2 linked regions of the Cyanobium sp. PCC 7001 genome follow. The protein of the gene in region 2 interacts with the protein of the main gene of each other region in a pairwise test. Links are inferred from orthologs where the notes say so. Each region holds a gene or a part of one and is shown on either strand. Other genes may lie near its edges.

What was found.
Region 1: the proteins of CPCC7001_RS06695 (region 2) and bioB interact in binary tests that used the Escherichia coli proteins (3 or more experiments, as listed by UniProt). The link is inferred for Cyanobium sp. PCC 7001 from one-to-one orthologs.

Annotation. Positions count from the first base shown.
Region 1 is NZ_DS990556.1:1,085,620-1,095,410, forward strand. The notes cover bases 3,536-6,400. They hold bioB (biotin synthase BioB), read right to left. Parts: upstream 5,480-6,400; coding sequence 4,592-5,479; downstream 3,536-4,591. Other genes in these bases: CPCC7001_RS05300 (DUF952 domain-containing protein), read right to left, coding at 3,536-3,637; CPCC7001_RS05305 (rhodanese-related sulfurtransferase), read right to left, coding at 3,651-4,595; CPCC7001_RS05315 (isoprenyl transferase), read right to left, coding at 5,589-6,365; CPCC7001_RS05320 (diadenylate cyclase), read right to left, coding at 6,362-6,400. In the rest of the region: CPCC7001_RS05280 (GNAT family N-acetyltransferase), read right to left, coding at 80-616; CPCC7001_RS13995 (SDR family oxidoreductase), read right to left, coding at 821-1,093; CPCC7001_RS05290 (nitroreductase family protein), read right to left, coding at 1,161-1,787; CPCC7001_RS15490 (hypothetical protein), read right to left, coding at 1,944-2,093; CPCC7001_RS05295 (hypothetical protein), read right to left, coding at 2,115-2,639; more of CPCC7001_RS05300, read right to left, coding at 2,636-3,535; more of CPCC7001_RS05320, read right to left, coding at 6,401-7,192; lysA (diaminopimelate decarboxylase), read right to left, coding at 7,213-8,631; rimI (ribosomal protein S18-alanine N-acetyltransferase), read left to right, coding at 8,748-9,248; CPCC7001_RS05335 (ATP-dependent Clp protease ATP-binding subunit), read left to right, coding at 9,424-9,791. UniProt on the Escherichia coli protein: Catalyzes the conversion of dethiobiotin (DTB) to biotin by the insertion of a sulfur atom into dethiobiotin via a radical-based mechanism.
Region 2 is NZ_DS990556.1:1,355,776-1,365,687, reverse strand. What follows is about bases 3,262-6,247. They hold CPCC7001_RS06695 (class II glutamine amidotransferase), read left to right. Parts: upstream 3,262-4,299; coding sequence 4,300-5,196; downstream 5,197-6,247. Other genes in these bases: CPCC7001_RS15510 (chromate transporter), read left to right, coding at 6,070-6,247; CPCC7001_RS06690 (sulfite exporter TauE/SafE family protein), read right to left, coding at 5,123-5,923; CPCC7001_RS06700 (hypothetical protein), read right to left, coding at 3,262-3,629. In the rest of the region: organoarsenical effux MFS transporter ArsJ, read right to left, coding at 1-53; CPCC7001_RS06720 (ArsJ-associated glyceraldehyde-3-phosphate dehydrogenase), read right to left, coding at 53-1,078; CPCC7001_RS06715 (SDR family oxidoreductase), read right to left, coding at 1,203-1,868; CPCC7001_RS06710 (Hsp20/alpha crystallin family protein), read left to right, coding at 1,973-2,425; CPCC7001_RS06705 (hypothetical protein), read right to left, coding at 2,457-3,137; more of CPCC7001_RS06700, read right to left, coding at 3,240-3,261; more of CPCC7001_RS15510, read left to right, coding at 6,248-6,825; CPCC7001_RS15505 (chromate transporter), read left to right, coding at 6,765-7,487; CPCC7001_RS06680 (metal ABC transporter permease), read right to left, coding at 7,622-8,461; CPCC7001_RS06675 (metal ABC transporter ATP-binding protein), read right to left, coding at 8,454-9,260; CPCC7001_RS06670 (metal ABC transporter solute-binding protein, Zn/Mn family), read right to left, coding at 9,257-9,912.

The sequences.
Region 1 (9,791 bases), 270 kb from region 2 along the record:
TCCGGCCGTGGGCAGGGCCGGCCTGCCGCCTGCTGGATTGCGGGCCATCGGGTATTGGCCCCGGGAGCCGCTGCCCTGCTCACCAGACCTCCGCTCTGCAGAGAGCAGGAACACAGCTTGAACACCCTGGGATCGGCGGGATCGGATCGCCCGACAGAGACTGAACCATCCAACCTTCCGGCTGGGACAGGGGGAAAGGAGCTGGCACCCTGCTCGCGTCAACCGGAGCGAATCCGACCTTCCCGTAGAAGCGGGGATCGCCGTAGGTGAGCACAAGCTCGATGCCGTCGCGCTTCAACACCGCCAGACCGTGCCGGATCAGGCTCTGACCGAGGCCCCGGCGCTGATAATCGGTGCGGATCGCCACCGGAGCCAGCAGGAACGCCGTGATGGCGCTCTCGAACCTGATGCGCGACAGGATGATGCTGCCGACCAGTTCGTCCTGGTCTCGGGCAACGAAGCCATAGAGGTCGGAGTGTGGCGTGCTCCTCAGGAGTTCTCCGGCCAGGGCACCCACAGCCCGTCCCTCAGCCTCGCCTTCTGAATCGGAAAACGTTCTGACGAATAGCTGCTCCACCGCATCGGCATCGCAGCGATCGCAGGAGGAAATGGTCATGCTCATGACATGACCACGACGGGATCACCATCGCCCAACGCCTCAATCCTTGTTGACAACTTCTTGTCGACTGCCGACTTCATACCACCAACCATCTAGAACGTTTTCACGATCGCGCCGCCGTCCACGACAAGAGCCGTGCCGGTGATGGAGCTGCCGGCCTCACTGACGAGAAGCAGGGCGGGCAGCACCAGTTCGCGGGGTTCATTCACCCCAGCGACCCAGAGCGGTTCGCTCGGCGAAGCGGTCCAGGGCCTGCTCGCTGAAGTTCACGGCCGACAACGCCGTGGCAATCGGTCCGGGGGCCAGGCAGTTCACTGTGATGCCGAACGGCCCGAGTTTGATGGCATTGGCGCGCGCCAGCCCAAGCAGGGCACTCTTCGTGGCTGAGGGCACACGTCGTCCGGCAACCGATGTGAACGCGAATAGAGAGGACGTGTCGATGATTCGCCCCAAAAGGCGCTCTTCCAGCAGCATTGTTGAGCAGCACGGCGACGCGGCCGCTGAGGTCAAACAGGCCTGACATGGGGGGAGGCGCTGGGCCCTACGTCGTCGTGGCGGACGCGGAAAAACCGTTCTCCACGACCAGCTCCTCCAGCGGCAGCTGGCCGGGCTTGGGCCAGGGCTCCTTGGTTCCCCTGCCGATCGCCACCATCGGGCCCATCACATGATCGGGAGGCAGCTGGATCAGCTCGGCCACCTTCTCGATGTCGAAGCCGATCATCGGGCAGCTCTGGTAACCCATGCCGGTGGCCGCCAGCATCAGGGTCTGCATGGCCAGGCCGATCGAGCGCTGGGCCTCATCGCGCTGCAGCCACTCACGGCCTTCGTGGAACGGACCCATCCACCCCACCAGCAGTTCGGCCACCTCCCTGGGGGCGTTGGCCCAGTAGCGCTCGGGGTTCTTGGCAAAGGCCTTCACATCCGCCGTGAACAGCACCAGCAGCGAGGCGTCGGTGATCTGGGCCTGGTCGTTGCCGTGATCCCGGCGGATCCTGGCCCGCAGCTCCGGATCGCGCAGGATCACGAAGCGCCAGTGCTGGATGTTGAAGCTGGTGGGGGCCTGGATCGTGGCCTCCAGCAACCGGCGCTCCTCCTCGGCGCTGAACCGGTGGCTCGGATCGAACTGCTTCACCGAGCGCCGCGCGTCGATCGCCTCGATCACATCCACGGGATCACATCCACTTGGTCACACCCACTCAATACCACCGCTATCGCCTCTTGCCACCATTGCCATCGCTGTCGTCAGGGCTCCCCACCAGCAGGTCGCATCCAACCCAGGACCGGGCGGCCGCAGCGATCCAGGTCGTAGCGCCGCAGATCCTGATCAGGGCAGGGTGAACCCCGAGGTGTTGAGGTGCTTGAGATCGAGCATCACCACGGTGGACCACACCACCACGGCCAGGCCCGCCAGGGAGCCCAGCACCACCAGAACCCTGATCAGGCCCGCCTTCAGGGCATCGCTGTTGTTCGTCACCGGCCAGGCGCGCAGGGACGTTCACTGTGTCACGCCACACCGGAGCCCCAGGCGTCGGCCGCTGCGGGCCAGCCCCTCGGCGCAGCTGCCCTGCATCAGCAGGCCGGCACCGCCCCACACCAGCCTGGCGGGCAGATCGGCCGGGCCGGCTCCGAGCTCCCGCAGCGGCCGGAACCCCAGCTGACGGAAGTAGCGCACCAGCCGGCGATGCTGGCGGTCGCCATCGCGGATCGCCAGCAGCCGGGCCTGCCGGCAGGGCGTTCTCTCCAGCGCCCAGGCAAAGGTGGCCGCCCAGATCAGTGCCCCCACCGCCGCGGTGCGTTCGCCCTGCACCCGCATCGTGTCCAGCCGCAGCCCATCCGCCACGGGCAGGGCCCAGCCCTTCAGCTCCCCCAGCAGGATCAGCCTGGAGTCCTCGCGGCGGGCCACCCCCGCCCGCAGGCTCCAGGCCACGCCGCCAGGACGCCCCACCTGCAGGCGCAGCAGCAGCTGCCGCCGGCCCGCCTCCTGCTCGATCTGCTCGAGGCTGGGGGCGGCAGGGCTCATGGCTGGAGGGGTTCGCGGCGCCAGGGATCGGCCCGCAGCACCGCCTCCAGCGGCAGCGGACCATAGAGGTGGGGGAAGAGCTCCGAACCGCCGGGGGCGGGCTCGGCCCGCACGGGCACGCCTGCCTCCTCCAGCCGCCGGGGATCCAGGGTGAGCAGCACCAGCGGGCCTGCATCCCGGAAGAAGCGCTCCGCCGTGGCCTCCACCTGGTGGGCGTAGCTGGCGTGGATGAAGCCCACCTCCTCCAGCGCCAGGCCGCGGGTGGAACGGGCATACATCCCGGCCTGGTGCGCCTGGCGCCACTCCGGTTCCAGGGCCAGGTGATAGAGCCAACGGGGCGAGCGCCAGGGCCGGCGTTCGGCCCAGGGCGAAGCCATCACCGCCGCCAGCTCGGGGCCCTGCAGGAATCGGGCCAGCCAGGCCTGCAGCACCGCCAGATCGGATCGGGCATCAAACCCTTCCGGGTCGGCCAGGCGGAACTGGCGCACGAAGGGCAGCAGGGCCCAGTCGGCCAGGCTGGGACGCGGGCCCAGCAGCCAGCCACCGCCCTGCAGACGCCGGTTCCAGCCGCTGAGGATCCTCAGGGCCTCCTGGCGATGCTCCGTTCGCCGCGCGTCCCCTTCCGCGCCGAAACGGCTGGCGTACTTGGTGCGATCGAGATGGTGCTTGAAGGGTCCGTCGTTCTCGGCGATCAGCGCCTCCTGCTCGGCGGCCGCAGCATCGCCACCGGACGCAAGCCAGCCATGGGGATCGCGGCGGGCCAGGGCCCAGCGCATGATCGCCAGGCTCTCCTCGAGCACTGCCCCCGAGGGCTCCACCAGCACCGGCACCGTGCCCTTCGGCGACGCCTCCAGCAGCTCCGGAGGCTTGCTCCCCAGGCTCACCTCCCGCAGCTCCAGACCGCGGCCCGGCCGCAGCCCCGCCGCCGCCAGGGCCAACCGGGCGCGGATGGCGTAGGGACAGCGGCGAAAGCTGTAGAGCTGGAGCTGGGCCGTCACGGCAGGGGCACGGTCATCGCTGCGGGAAGGCCCGGCCGAGGTGCGCCTCACCACGCCTGCGGGCCAGGGCCATCTGCTTCTGGCGCTCGGCGAAGCGGGCTCGGTCGAGGGGTCCCCGCTGCCCCTCGCAGTGGCGGCAGCTCACCCCCTCCACATAGCTGGGCAGCTGGCGGTCAGCGGGGGTGAGGGGACGGCGGCAGGCATGGCAGAGGCGGGCCTCACCCGGCTCGAGCCGGTGGTTCACCGCCACCCGCTGGTCGAACACGAAGCACTCGCCCTGCCAGCGACTGCCGGCCTGCGGCCGCTCCTCCAGGTAGCGCAGGATGCCGCCATGCAGGTGATGCACCGCCTCGAAGCCCTGCTGCAGCAGGTGGGCCGTGGCCTTTTCGCAGCGGATGCCGCCGGTGCAGTAGAGGGCGATCGCCTCGGGGCGCTGCTGGTCCACCAGGGGCTTCAGCTCCCGCTCCACCCAGGCGGGGAACTCCCGGAAGCTGGTGGTTCCGGGGTCGATCGCCCCCTCGAAGCGGCCCAGCGCCACCTCGTAGGCATTGCGGGTGTCGATCACCAGGGTGCGGGGATCGGTGATCAGGGCATCCCACTCCTGCGGATCCACATGGGCACCCACCGCGGTGGCGAGGTACGGCTGCAGGGCCGGGTCCCCCATCGTGACGATCTCGCGCTTGAGCCGCACCTTGAAGCGGTGGAACGGTTGCACCGGTGCCGCGGCCCGCTTCTCCCGCAGCGCCGCCAGCCTGGGATCGGCGCGCAGCTCCTGCAGCAGGGCCTCCACCCCGGCCTCAGGACCACTCACGGTGCCGTTCACCCCTTCGGGAGCCAGCAGCACCGAGCCCTTCACCCCGGCCTCCTCACCGCAGGCCAGCAGGCGCCGCCGCAGGGACGGCAGCTCCGCCGCCGCAAACGGGGCGAAGCGGTAGAACGCCGCCACCCGCAGGCTCACGCCGCCACCTGCACGCCCGCTGCGGCCAGCAGCTCCCGGTCGGCCGCCGCCGCCGGGTTGGCGGTGGTGAGCAGGGTGTCGCCGTAGAAGATCGAGTTAGCCCCGGCCAGCAGGCAGAGCACCTGGGCCTCCCGGCTCATCTGCTCGCGCCCGGCGCTGAGCCGCACCCGGCTGTGGGGCATGAGGATGCGGGCGGTGGCCACCATGCGCACCAGCTCCAGCGGATCCACCGCAGGCTGGTCTTCCAGAGGGGTGCCCTCCACCGCCACCAGAGCGTTGATCGGCACGCTCTCAGGATGGGGATCGAGCGTGGCGAGCACCTGGAGCAGGCCGGCCCGGTCAGCCACCCCCTCGCCCATGCCGATGATGCCGCCACAGCAGAGGGTCACCCCGGCACGGCGCACCCGGGCCAGGGTTTCGAGCCGCTCCTGGTAGGTGCGGGTGGTGATGATGCGCGCGTAGTGCTCGGGGCTGGTGTCGAGATTGTGGTTGTAGGCGGTGAGGCCCGCCTCCGCCAGCCGGGCCGCCTGGGCATCGGTGAGCATCCCGGCAGTGACGCAGGCCTCCATCCCCAGCTCGCGCACGCCCCGCACCATCTGCAGCATCGCCTCGAACGGGGCCCCATCGCGGATCTCACGCCAGGCCCAGCCCATGCAGAAGCGGTGGGCGCCGGCATCGCGGGCCGCCCGGGCCCGCGCCAGCACCGGTTCCACCTCCAGCTCCGGCCGGCCGCTCATGTCGCTGCTGTGGTGCATCGACTGGGGGCAGTAGGCGCAGTCCTCCTCGCAGCCTCCGGTCTTCACGCTCAGCAGGGAGGCCAGCTGCACCCGGTAGCCGGGATTGGCGGCGCGGTGCACCTGCTGGGCCTGCCAGAGCAGGTCCATCAGCGGCAGCTCCAGCAGGGTCTGGATCTCGGCGCGGGTCCAGTCGTGCCGCGTGGCAGGGCGGGTGGTCAAAGCGGAAGGCAAGGGGGGTAGGGGAGGGCCGGGCCCTTCAGCAGGCCGGGTCGACACCGCCGAAACGACGCTGACGGTTCTGATAATCCAGCAGGGCCGAGAGCAGGGCTTCGGCGTTGAAGTCCGGCCAGAGCACCTCGGTGATGTGCAGTTCGGCATAGGCCAGCTGCCACAGCAGGAAGTTGCTGATCCGCTGCTCGCCGCTGGTGCGGATCAGCAGATCGGGGTCGAGCTGGCCGGCGGTGTGCAGCTCGGCGGCGAAACAGCCTTCGTCGATGCTGGCTGGATCGAGCTCACCCCGGGCGGCGCGCTCGGCCAGGCGCCGCGCCGCCCGCACCAGCTCCGCCCTGCCGCCGTAGTTGGTGCAGACGTTGAAACGGATGCCGCCGTTCCCGGCCGTGCGGACGGTGGCATCGGCGATCAGATGCTGCAGCCTGTGGGGGAGGGGTTCGAGATCCCCGAGGAAGCTGATGCGCACCTGCTCGCGCTCCAGACCCTCGATCTCACGCTCGAGCACCCGCTCGAACAGGGCCATCAGGAAGTTCACCTCCTCGCCGGGCCGGTTCCAGTTCTCGGTGGAGAAGGCGTAGGCCGTGAGGGCTCCCACTCCCCAGTCGCTGCAGAGGCGCAGGGTGCGCTTGAGGGCCTCCACGCCTTCCCGGTGCCCCATCACCCGGGGCAGACCGCGGCGCCGGGCCCAGCGGCCGTTGCCATCCATGATCACGGCCACATGGGAGGGCAGACGGGCAGGGTCCAGCCCCGCTGGTAACGGATGCTGCTGCCTGGGGGTGCTGGTCGCCAGGGCGCGACTCATCCGCGGGTATCCGGCGTGTCCTTGGCCACGCTACGCCCGCCCGCCAGGGCCAGCGACTGGGTGAGCAGATCGTGAAGGCGGCTGCTGGTGATCGGCCGCTCCAGCCGGCCCTGGCTCGCCAGGGCCAGGGTGCCCGTTTCCTCGGACACCACGATCGCCAGGCAGCGGTCGAAGCGCTCGGTGAGGCCCATGGCGGCGAGATGGCGGGTGCCGTAGCGGTTCAGCCCCTGGCGCGAGAGGGGCAGGATCACTCCGGCCGCCAGGATCCGGTTGCCCTTCACCAGCACGGCGCCGTCATGGAGCGGCGTATCCGCCGCGAACAGACTGAGCAGCAGATCCACCGAGAGCTGACCGTCGATCGGCAGGCCCGGGTTGAGGAAGTCCTCGGGGCGCAGATCGCTGCCGAGATCCACCACGATCAGGGCGCCGCGGCGGGCCTGCGAGAGGCGTCCCGCCGCCTCACTGAGCACCGCCACCGATCCGGAGGCCAGCTGGTCACGCCGGCGGCTGCCGAACAGCACCCCCAGCCGGCCCGTGCCGAGCAGTTCCATCAGGCGGCGCAGTTCCCCCTGCCAGAGGATGGCCAGGGCCAGGCTGCAGGCCAGCACCAGGGCATCCACCAGTTTGGTGGTGAGGGGCAGGTTGGCGTAGCGCTGCACCAGCCACGCCATCGCCACCAGCAGCAGGTAGCCCCGCAGCAACCAGAGCGTGCGGGCCTCGGTGACGCGCCCGAGCACCACCACGCCCAGGGCCGTGGCGCAGACCAGGTCGAGGAGCAGGCGCAGATCAACGAGCCGAAGCCAACCTCCAAGCCACGGCCCGGTCACGCCTGAACCCAATCCTCGGCTCAGATTACCGGCGTGAGGCGGGCGGGCAGCACGTCGTAGCGCAGTAGGTCTTCCGGCTGCTCCCGCCGCTGCACCAGGTCGGCCATGCCGTCATGCACCAGCACCGCCGCCGGCCGTGGAATGCGGTTGTAGTTGGAGGCCATCGAGGCGTTGTAGGCGCCGGTGGCGAACACCGCCAGCAGGTCGCCGCTGGTGGCGGGAGGCAGGGCGATGTCCTTGAGCAGCACGTCGCCCGACTCGCAGTGCTTGCCGGCCACGGTGACCGTTTCGCTGGCCTCGGCGCCGGGGCGGTCGGCCAGCACCGCTGTGTACGGCGACTGGTAGGTGATCGGTCGGGGGTTGTCGCTCATGCCCCCATCCACCGCCAGATAGGTGCGCAGGCCGGGAATGGTCTTGCGGCTGCCCACGGTGTAGAGGGTGAGTCCCGCCGTGGCCACCAGCGAGCGGCCCGGCTCGCACAGCAGCCGGGGCAGCTCGAGGTTGCGGTCGCGGCAGGCCTGGGCCACCGCCCCGGCCACGGTGCGCACCCAGTCTTCGATGGTCGGCGGATCGTCGCTGACCACGTAGCGGATGCCGAGGCCACCGCCCACGTTGAGATCCGTCACGGGGTGGCCGAGGCTGCGGGCGAGCTGCAGGCCGTCGGCCATCACGCCGGCCAGATCGCGATGGGGCTGGAGCTCGAAGATCTGGGAACCGATGTGGGCATGCAGACCCGTGAGGCGCGCCCAGCCGCAGGCCGCCAGGTGCTGAAGCACGGTCTCGAGCTGGTCGGGGTCGAAGCCGAACTTGCTGTCGAGGTGGCCCGTGCGGATGTACTCGTGGGTGTGGCACTCGATGCCGGGAGTGAACCGCAGCATCAGCCGCACCGGCTGCCTCAGCTGCGGGGCCAGCTCGGTGAGCAACTCGATGTCACGCCAGTTGTCAGCCACCACGGTGACGCCGCGGTCGGCGGCCAGGGCCAGCTCCTCGAGGCTCTTGTTGTTGCCGTGGAGCACGATCCGCTCGGGGGGCATGCCGCCCGCCAGGGCCGTGAGCAGCTCTCCCGCCGACACGGCATCGAGGCCCAGCCCCTCCTGGGCCACCAGGGCCGTGATCGCCACGGAGCTGTTCGCCTTGGAGGCATAGAGCGCCAGCGAGGGGCCCGGGTAGGCCTGGCTGAGGGCCCGGCTGTAGGCCCGGCAGCTGGCCCGCAGGGTGGCCTCATCCAGCACATACAACGGTGTGCCGAAGGTGCGGGCCAGGTCGCTGAGCACACAGCCACCCACCTGCAGGCGGCCCTTGACATCCACCTCCGTGGTGATGGGGGTGAGGTTGCGGTTGGGGCTGGCGGGATCCCGACCGGGCTCGAAGGGCTCGGGTCCGGCTGCCTGAACCGGGGGGGCCTCCACCGCGGCGGCGGATTCGCTGGACATCACCATGGGCTTCCGCCGTGCTCGCTCCTGCCCTCAGAATGTACGGAAGTGATGCGCCAGGCAGCGGTCTGGGTGGGAGCGTGCCCACAGGCCATGCGGAAGCGGGCGGGGAGGACGTTGGGGTGAAACCTCTTCAGCCGGCTCTGCAGCCGGGTTCCCTGGGCCCCGATCACCTCGAGGCCTGCCTGGAGCTGGATCAGGCCAGCCTTGATAGGCTCTGGACCCCGGCACAGTGGCGGCAGGAACTCGGCGACGGCCTGCGGCTGAAGCGGGCCCTCTGGCGCGGCCCGCAGCTGGTGGCCATGGCCTGCGGCTCGCTCGTGCTGGATGAACTGCACATCACCCTGGTGGCGGTGCGGCCCTCTCAGCGCCGTCAGGGACTGGGACGCCGCGTGCTGGAGGACCTGCTGCGCGAAGCCCGGCGACGGGGGGCCGGGGCCGCCACCCTCGAGGTGGCGGCCACCAATGCGGCTGCCCTGGGCCTCTACAGCCAGCTGGGATTCCGGATCCTGGGCCGTCGTCGCGGTTACTACCGCGACGGGGCGGACGCCCTGATCCAATGGGCCACCCTGACGGAGTCCGCAGGACACGAGCTGGACAACACGGCTGGACAACACGCCTAAGCAGTGCGGATAACCGCCGTTTTGTATTGCTCAATCGGCTGAATCCGCCGATCTGAGTTGCAATGAAAAGCCGCTCCTGGCCTGCAATCACTGGCTTTTGATCATTGGTCGTCCGGCAACCACACCATCCGTCCAACCCTGATAGGTTGGTTCAACTTGCACCAGGCCCCGCCCCATGTTCGAGCGGTTTACCGAGAAGGCCATCAAGGTGATCATGCTGGCCCAGGAAGAGGCCCGCCGCCTTGGGCACAACTTCGTGGGCACCGAGCAGATCCTGCTGGGACTGATCGGGGAAGGCACCGGCGTCGCCGCCAAGGTGCTCAAGTCGATGGGCGTGAACCTCAAGGACGCCCGGGTCGAGGTGGAGAAGATCATCGGCCGAGGCTCCGGCTTCGTGGCCGTGGAGATTCCCTTCACCCCCAGGGCCAAGCGGGTGCTGGAGCTGTCCCTGGAGGAGGCACGCCAGCTGGGCCACAACTACATCGGCACCGAGCATCTGCTGCTGGGCCTGATCCGTGAGGGCGAGGGTGTGGCCGCCCGTGT
Region 2 (9,912 bases):
ATGGCGTACTGCTGCAGCGCGCTCAGGGGCTGCCGTGGGCTGAGGGCCCCCATCACTTGCCCTCCGCCGCAGCCACGTGACAGGCCAGATCGGCCATCCGGCAGCTGTAGCCCCACTCGTTGTCGTACCAGGCGACGACCTTGAGCTGGGTGCCGTTCACCACCAGCGTGGAGGGGGCATCGACGATGGCGCTGCGGCTGTCGTTGACGAAATCCACCGACACCAGGGGCCGGGTTTCGATGCCCAGGATTCCCTGCAGCGGGCCCCGCGCCGCCGCCGCGAAGGCGGCATTCACCGCCTCGGCGCTCACCGGCCGCTCCAGCTCGAACACCGCGTCGGTGAGGGAGGCGTTGAGCAGCGGCACCCGCACCGCATGGCCGTTGAGCCTGCCCTCCAGCTCCGGGAAGATCAGGCCGATCGCCCGGGCCGAACCGGTGCTGGTGGGGATCAGGCTGTGCAGGCAGGAGCGGGCCCGGCGCAGATCGGCCTTGAAGCCATCCACCACCACCTGGGTGTTGGTCACATCGTGAAGGGTGGTGATCGAGCCGTGACGGATGCCGAAGGTCTCGTGCACCACCTTCACCACCGGCGCCAGGCAGTTGGTGGTGCAGGAAGCCGCCGTGATCACCCGGTGGCGGCTCGGGTCATAGAGCCCGTGGTTGATGCCGAACACGATGTTCAGCACCGGCTCGCCGGCCACGCTGCCCTTCACCGGGCAGGCCACGATCACCCGCTCCACCCCGAGATCGGCGATGTAGGGCGCCAGGGTTTCGGGCGTCTTGAGCGTGCCGCTGCACTCCAGCACCAGCTCCACGCCCAGCTGGCGCCAGGGCACCTGCGCCGGATCGGCGGCCTGGGACCAGCCCACCGCCTGCGACTCCACCTGGAATCCCCCGGCGCCGGCGCTCACCGCGTGGCTCCAGCGGCCGTGCACCGAATCGAATTCCAGCAGGTGTGCGGCCGCGGCGGCATCCCCGGCCCTGTCGTTCACGTGCACCAGCTCGATGCCCGGCCGGCCCCAGAGGGCGCGGAACACGAGCCGCCCGATGCGGCCGAAGCCGTTGATGCCCACCTTCATGCCCAGCCCGCAGCTGCAGCCAGTGTCCCATCAAGAAGAGTTGATGGGTGTTAGGGCGGGGTTAAGGCGGTGGCGCTGTGAGAGCAGGGGCCGCCAGGGTATTGCCTCACCAGAGGGCAGTGCCTCACCAGGGCAGCACCTCGCCGTTGGCATGCCAGAAGGTGCCCGAGTTCTCCAGGGTGAGCCCGTCGATGCGCTGCAGCAGTCCCCGCACCGCCTGCTCCGGGCTGATGCCCTGCGGGGTGAAGCCGGTCATGCGGGTGCTCACCAGGCCGGGGTGCAGGATCGCCACGGCGATGCCGCGGGGCTTGAGATCGATCGCCAGCGACTTGCCGGCCATGCACAGCGCCACCTTCGACATCCGGTAGCCGTAGGAGCCGCCGGAGCTGTTGTCGGCGAGCGAACCCATGCGGCTGGTCATCAGCGCCAGCTTTGAGCCGGGATGCAGCAGGGGCAGCAGGGCGCGGCTGAGCTGCAGGGGCCCCAGGGCGTTCACGGCGAACTGGCGCCGGATGCTCTCCGCATCGAGGTCCTCCAGGCTGGTGCGCTCCAGGATGCCGGCGTTGTGGATCACCACATCGAGCGGCAGGCCGTCGAGACGCCGCACCAGAGCGGCGATGGCCTCGGGGGAGGTGATGTCCACCCCCGGTTCGATCCGCACCCCCAGGCTCTCCAGCTCCGGGGAGGGGGTGCGACACACGGCCACCACCGTGTCCCCCCGCCTCTGCAGCTGGCGGCAGTACTCGGTGCCGATGCCGCGGTTGGCGCCGGTGATCAGCGTTGTGGCCATGGCTGGGAATGTCGGGAGAGAAGGACGGCCCTCCGCACCTTCTCACCGGTCGGGGGCGGATGGATAGTCAAATCAGAAGCCCTTCATTCCAGGAGGTCAGCACCATGGCTCTCTTGAAACGTGAATCCCTCAGGGATGTGGAAGATCTCTTCGACCGCTACACCCTGTCGCTGCCGTGGCCCTTCGGCCGCAGCGGTTCAGCCCTGGCCGGCTCCGCCCTGCAGGACTGGCATCCCAGGGTGGACATCTCCGAATCCGACCATGGCTATGAGGTGCGGGCCGACATCCCCGGCGTCCGCAAGGACGACCTCAAGGTGACCCTGCAGGACGGGGTGCTCACCATCCAGGGCGAGCGCCATCAGGAGCAGAAGCACGAGAGTGAGCGCCTGCACCGGGTGGAGCGGAGCTACGGCAGCTTCAGCCGCAGCTTCCATCTCCCCGAGGATGCCGATGCCGCCGCGATGAGCGCCACCGCCTGCGATGGCCAGCTCACCGTGACGGTGCCGCGCAAAGGACCTGCCCCCGGCGCTGAGCCGGTGCAGATCCCTGTGCAGTAGCCGTCGTGATGCGGTCCGGCTTGGGCGGAGCTCAGTCCGTTGCGGGCTCCGCCTGGGCCGCCGCCGCGGCGTTGAGCAGCTGCTCGGCCAGGCCATCGGGATCGGCGATGGCGTCGATGCCGGGGCCCGCGTTGCCGAGCAGCTCCGGGTGAGCGCAGAGGTTGTCGAGCAGGTGGGCCAGAAAGCCGCTCTCGCCCTGCAGCAGCTCGCGGGCGACGCGACCCTGACGGCCGCCGATGCACCAGGCCAGGGCGCCATCGCGCTGGCGGATCAGCACCGCCGGCTTCTGGGGCATCTGGCGGTGGATCGTGCCGGGGTCATCACTGGCGAAGAAGCTCTCGGCTTCATCGGCGCTGCAGCGGATCAGCTGGGCGGCCTGGGCCAGCGGCCTGAACCGGCGCATCACCTCAGCCGTGGGCGGGGTGTTGTCAGGCAGACCCCACTGCTTGGGTTGCCAGTCCACCGCCAGGGCGATCGAAACGCCGGTGGGCAGAGCGCGGGTGAGCACCATCTGCAGCACCTGATTGCGGGTGGTGTCGGCCAGGGCATGGCTGGTCACCAGCAGCCAGAACGATCCGTTCACTTCCGGCAGCAGCCGTTCGGTGAGGCCAGCCGGGGTGGTTCCTGCGGCGTGGTTGCGGAACGCTTCAGCGAAATCCACCACGCCGCTGGCGGCGGTGCGGTTGCTGCTGTTGGTGGTCTCGGTGGTCATGGAAGGCATGGGGGTGCTGGGTGTCGGGATGGTCTCGATCGGGGAATCGCAGTCGGAACCGGCGATCGGGGCATGGCAGGCGTGCCAGTGCGGGATCGGGATTCAGCGCTGCTGCATCGCGAAGTCGTGGAATCGCTGGGCCAGGGTCTGGAACACGTCATCGCTCTTGCGCAGCAGCGATTCCCAGCTCTCCTGGGTGGCCTGCTGCAGCTGCTCCAGCTGGGCCTGGGCCTGATCGCGCGCCTGGGTGAGTTCGGCCAGACGGAGTTCGGTGGCCGTACGGACACTGTCAGCCGCTGAATCCAGGGCTTGCTGCACTTGATCGATCTGCTGCGACCAGGCTTCGATCTGGGCTTCCTTCTTGTTCAGGATCGCCTGGCGCAGCTGCTCATCGGCTTCGCGCAGCTTCATCGGCCGGTTGTCCTGCACAGCGCTGGCAGAGGACGGGGCGTTGGTGGGGGTGGTGGTGTTGCTCAGGGTGGTGGTGTTCATAACGTCGTTTTAGAGAATTTGATTAGGGTGATCAGCACGGATGCAGGCATTCGGGCCTTCGCTACAGGCCTCGATGCGGGCACGTGGTGGCCTCGGATTGGCTGAGATCCAAGCTCAGCGCTGCATACCAAGGGGATGGGCGCACATCTGCAGGGATCCGCCCGGCCCGGTTGAAGAATGGGCCAATTGAGGAAACACTGCAGCAAAAGAGCGCAATCAAAACGCGCTTCGCTGCGACATCCGTTGAAACAACAATACCATCTTGCCCTGTGATGTCAACCCTCGGCGCATCAATTCTTAGGCGCACCGTACTGCTTCATCGCTGTTATCCCGTGCCATCACTGCGGTTTCGGCGATTGATGTCCTGGGCATCATTCCTGCGCATTGCTGCGCTCTGATGCGGTGCTGTTGGCTGCGCTGCTGTTGACGGCCTGCTCCGCGCTCCGGTGGTTCCATCGCTGGTCTGGGAGCCGCATCACCAGGCCGTTGGGCTCACCGCGCAGCCGGATGACCTGCTCGGCATGCTCTGGTCCAGGGGCTCAGCGGCGTGCTCCGGCTTGACAGGACCGGGGCGTCCCTGTTCAGGCCTGCTGCTGAACCGAGAGAATGGTGGGCCATTGCCAACCGAACCAGCGCCCGGTGCCGCAGCAGATCACCCGCCGACCTCGCCATGTGTGAACTGCTGGGCCTCAACGCCAACACCCCCACCGACATGGGCTTCTCCTTCCGGGGGCTCAGCCGGCGGGGCGGCGGCACCAGCGAGCACGCCGACGGCTGGGGGCTGGCCAGCTTCACCCCGGATGGCCGCGGCCTCACCCTGCTGCGGGAGGAGGCTCCAGCCGCCTTCTCCGCCCTGGCGGAGCAGCTGGCCGAACGCTCGCCCCGGGCCCTGGTGAGCATCGCCCACATCCGCAAGGCCACCCGCGGTGTGGTGGCCCTGGAGAACTGCCACCCCTTTTCCCGCCGCTGGCGCGGCCAGACCTGGGCGTTTGCCCACAACGGCGATCTGGAGGGCACCATCCCTGTGGGCCCCCGGTACCGCCCCTTCGGCTCCACCGACAGCGAGGCCGCCTTCTGCTGGATCCTGGAGCAGCTGGATCAGGGGCCGCTCGATCCCCACGACCCCGAGGCCCTGCTGGAGCGGTTGCATGGCTGTGCCGCCGCACTGGCGGAGCGGGGCACCTTCAATGCCCTGATCAGCAATGGCCAGTGGCTTTTCGCCACCGCCACCAGTCGGATGCACTGGCTCACCCGCCGGGCCCCGTTCCGTCGGGCCACCCTCGCCGATGCCCCGTTGCAGGTGGATTTCGCCGCCCTCACCTCGGCCACGGATGTGGTGACGATCCTCAGCACCGAGCCCCTTACCTCCGATGAGCAGTGGCAGAGCGTTCTGCCTGGGGAGTCGCTGCTGTTCCGCGCCGGGGAGTTGGCGGGCCGGCGCCGGCACGCCGTGCGCCCCGCACCCGCCGTGCCGCCCCAGCCCCCGGCGCCCCTCAGCGCAGGAAGAACGCCGCCGCCACCAGCAGCCCCAGCAGCACCACCCCCGCCCGCAGCCGTTCGGGATTGATCCGGCTGGCCAGCCGGCCGCCGAGGGCTCCGCCGGCCGCCGATCCCGTCGCCATCACCACGGCCGCCGTGGCGTGCAGCTGACCCGAGCCCAGAAACAGCAGGGCGGCGGCCAGGTTCACGGCCAGGGCCAGGGCCTGCTTGAGACCGTTGAGCCGGGTGAGGCTGCCGGTGAGCATCACGGCCAGCACCGCCAGCAGGATCACGCTCAGCCCCGCGCCGAAATAGCCGCCGTAGATCGAGGCCAGGACCACCGGACCCACGGCCAGCCGCTCCAGCCGCCCCGGCCGGCTGGCGTGGGGATGGGCCAGCAGCCAGCGACGCAGCCGCTGCTGCAGGGCCAGCAGCACCGTGCCCAGCAGGATCAGCCAGGGCACCATGCTGCCGAACAGCGCGTCGCCGCCGAGCAGCAGCAGCATCCCGCCCAGCAGTCCGCCCAGGGCCGCCGCCGGCATCAGCAGCAGCAGGCGGGAGCGCTGGCCGAGCAGGTCGCTGCGCTGGGCCGCCGCGGCGCCGCCGTAGCCCGGCAGCAGGGCCACGGTGTTGGTCACGTTGGCCACCACCGGCGGCAGCCCCACGGCCGTGAGCACCGGAAAACTGATCAGGGAACCGCCGCCTGCGATCGCGTTCACCAGCCCGGCCAGCACCGCCGCCAGGGCGATCAGCACCAGCTCGAAGGCGCCGAGGCTGACGCTGGCGGTGGCGGTGGCGGCCAGGGCATCGGGCACGGTGGAAAGAGGCGCTGGCAGCGGAACGGTCGCCGCTCCAGAGCATGACGGCCAGCGCCTACCCCGACTGTGCCGGCGGGCACCCGGCTCTGGCGCCCTGCCCGATGAGGATGGCGGCCGCGTCCCACTGATCCGGATCCCCCGGCATGGCCCGTTCCGCGTCCACAGGCCTGGACTCCGCGCCGGGCCGCGCCGTCGCCGGGGTGAGCCTGGCGGAGGCGGCCCGTTTCTGGCTGCAGCTGGGGCTGGTGAGCTTCGGTGGGCCGGCGGGGCAGATCGCCCTGCTCCACCGCGAACTGGTGGAGCGGCGCCGCTGGCTGAGCGAGCGGCGCTACCTGCACGCCCTCAACTACTGCATGCTGCTGCCGGGGCCGGAGGCCACCCAGCTGGCCACCTACCTGGGCTGGCTGATGCACGGGGTGCCGGGCGGCCTGATCGCCGGGGGGCTGTTCCTGGCCCCGTCGGTGCTGGTGCTCACGGCCCTGGCCACGGCCTACGCCCTCTGGGGACAGCTGCCCCTGCTGGTGGCGGTGTTCGCGGCGCTCAAGCCCGCGGTGCTGGCGATCGTGCTGGTGGCGGCCTGGCGGCTGGGCCGGCGGATCCTGGCCACGCCGCTGTTGGTGGGGATTGCCGCGGCCGCCTTCCTGGCGCTGGCCGTCCTGCGGCTGCCCTATCCCGTGGTGGTGGGGGCGGCCGCACTCACCGGCCTGGTGGTGGGGCGATGGCGGCCTGTGCTCCTGCTGGGCCGGGGCGCCACAGCGGCGGCTCCCTCCGCGGCCGCCCCCGCCCCCGTGGCCGACCCCGGTCAACGGGGAACCGGAGGAGCCGCGAGAGCCGATCCATGGCGACCACACCCCCCACCCCCGCCCACGCCCGCTTCTCACGCCGGGGCCTGGCCGTGACGCTGCTGGCCTGGGGCCTGGCCCTGCTGGTGCCTTTGGCCCTGCTCACGGCGGCCACGGGCTGGGAGGGAACCCCGGCGCTGATGGCCCGTTTCTTCACGCGGGTGGCCCTGCTCAGCTTCGGCGGTGCCTACGCCGTGCTGCCCTACGTGGTGCAGGGGGCGGTGGAGCAGTTCGGCTGGCTCAGCCCGGCCCAGATGCTGGATGGCCTGGCCCTGGGGGAAACCACGCCCGGGCCGCTGATCATGGTGGTGGCCTTCGTGGGCTTCATGGGCGGCTGGAACGGCTCCCAGGGCAGTTGGCCCGCCGCGGTGGCCGCCACCCTGGTCACGGTGTGGTTCTCCTTCCTGCCGTCGTTCGGCTTCATCCTGGCCGGGGCACCGCTGGTGGAGGCCAGCCGCGGCGATCTGCGCCTGGGCCCGCCGCTCACGGCCATCACGGCGGCGGTGGTGGGGGTGATCGCCAGCCTGGCGGTGGTGTTCGCCGGGCCGGTGCTGTGGCCTGCGGGCCAGTTCGCGCTCCCCGCCGCCGTGGTGCTGGGGCTGGCCCTGGGGGCGCTGCTGGGGCTGCGCTGGGGCGTGCTGCAGCTGATCGGCGTGGCTGCCGCGGCGGGAGCGCTGGCGGCACGGGTGGGTCCGTGGCTGGCCGCTCTCCTCAGATGAGCCTGCCGGTCCAGTGCAGGCTCCCTCACTGGATTCGAAGCCACGACCCGCGGCTCGAGAGGTGCCCAGGTGATGCCCGCATCCACGCCCACTCCTGCAGTGATGGCCAGGCCCTGGGCTGGTCGGGGCCCTGCTCAGGGCGCCGCCGGAGACCGGCCCCGCAGCTGGCTGACCAGCAGCGCCAGCACGAAGACGGTGAACTGCACAATCACCACGCAGGGCCCCGACGGCAGGTTGGTGAGCCCCGATCCCAGCAGCCCCAGCAGGGCACAGCCCCCACCCATCGCCGCCGAGCTGGCCACGTAGACCGGGAAGCGGCGGCTCAGCAGCCGGCCGGCGCAGGCGGGGATCACCACAAAGGCGCTGATCAGCAGCACCCCCACCGCCTTGATCGACACCGCCACCACCACCGCCAGCAACACGATGAAGGCCAGGCGGTGCCAGCTGGGCCGGATGCCGAAGGCGCTGGCCAGGTCGTCGTTGAGGGTGAGCAGCACCTGAGCCCGCAGGCTCAGGGCCAGATAGACCAGAGCGCCCAGCAGCAGCGCGGTGATCACGGCCAGGTCGTGCCAGGCGATGCCGAGGATGTCGCCGAACAGCAGCTGCTGGATGCCGCCCTGGTAGGTCTCCACCAGGCTGAGCGCCACCACGGCCAGCGCCAGGGAGGTGGAATACACGATGTTGAGAAGAGCATCGGCGGGCAGGCGGCTGCGCTGCACCAGCTGGTTCACCAGCAGCGCCAGGGTCACCACGAACGGGATCAGCACCAGGGTGGGGTTGATCCCCAGCAGGATGCCGATGGTGATGCCGAGCAGGGCCGAGTGGCCGAGGGCATCGCTGAAGAACGAGAGCTGGCGCAGCACCGCGAAGCTGCCCAACAGTCCGCCGAGGCTGCCGGTGAGCAGGCCGCCCAGCAGGGCCCGCTGCATGAACGGCTGGGCCAGCACGGTGGAGAGCGCTGCAGGGTCAGCCACGCATGCCACCGCTGCCGGCGCTGTGGTGGTGGTGGTGGTAGGGCACCACGTTCGGCCCGTAGAGCTCGGCCAGACGGGCGGGGCTGAGGGCGTGGTCCGGGGCTCCGCAGCAGCGCAGGCGGCGGTTGAGGCACAGCACCTGATCACAGCTGCGCCGCACCATCTCCAGATCGTGGGAGATCTGCAGCACCGTCCAGCCCTCCTGGCGGCGAAGCTCCAGCAACAGCTGCTGAAACCGCTCGCTGGAGGGGGCGTCCAGACCGGCCTGGGCCTCGTCCAGCACCAGCAGCTGCCGGGGCCGCACCACGCAGAAGGCCAGCAGCACCCGCTTGAGCTGGCCGCCGGAGAGTTCGCTCAGCAGCCGCCCTCCCAGATCGGCGCAATCGGTGCGCTCCAACGCGCGCCGCACCGCCCCCTGGCGGCCGCGGCCACCGATCCAGGAGAGGCGCGGGCCCGGCGGATCGAACCCGAAGCCCACGAATTCCGCCACCGTGAGGGGAAAACGCCCCTGCAGGGCCAGAGTCTGGGGGAGGTAGGCGATCTGGGCGCGCACCGAGCGGGGCAGCTGCCCTGCCGGGCCCAGGGTGTGGCCGAGGATCCGCACCGTGCCGGCCTGCCGGGGCAACAGACCGAGCACGGCCGCCACCAGGGTGCTCTTCCCCGCGCCATTGGGGCCCACCAGGGCGGTGTCCGTTTCCGGAGCCAGCTGGAAGCTCACGCCATCCACGGCCAGCAGCCCACCGCGTTGCACGGTGAGGTCCTGCACCTCCAGAACGGCCGGGCCCCTGATGCCGCTCATCCGCCGAAGGCCTGACGCAGGTTGGCGGCATTGCTGCGCATCACCTGCAGATAGGTGGAAGGATCGCCGGAGGCCTGCTCGGAGCCGGTTTCGAGGGGGTCGAACACCACGATCGCCACGCCAAGGTCCCCAGCCAGCGTATTGAACGACCGGTTGCCTTCCTGGGGTTCGCTCAGCAAGGCCTTCAGTTCACTGCGCTTCACGATCTCGCTCACCCGGATCAGATCGGCGGGGGAGGGGTTGATTTCGGGCACGTCCACCACGAACTCGGCATCGAGGCCGAAGCGCTCGGCGAAGTAGGGAGCGAAGTCGTGGAACGCCACGAAGGACTGGCCGCGGAAGGGCCCGAGCTGCTCTGCGATCTCGCCGTTGAGCTGCCGCAGCTGGGCGGTGTAGGCGGCGGCGTTGCGGCGGTAGCCCTCGGCGCAGCCGGGATCGGCTTCCACCAGGCCATCGCGGATGGTCTCCACCTGTTGCACCGCCCGCAGCGGATCGAGCCAGATGTGGGGATTCACGGGCCCGTGGGCATGGCCGTGATCATGGCCGTCGCCGTGGCCGTGGTCTTCGGGGGTGTCGATGGTGGCGACGCCCTGGCTCGAATCCACCACCACCAGCGATGCGTTCTCGGCCGACGCCACCAGCTTGTCGAGGA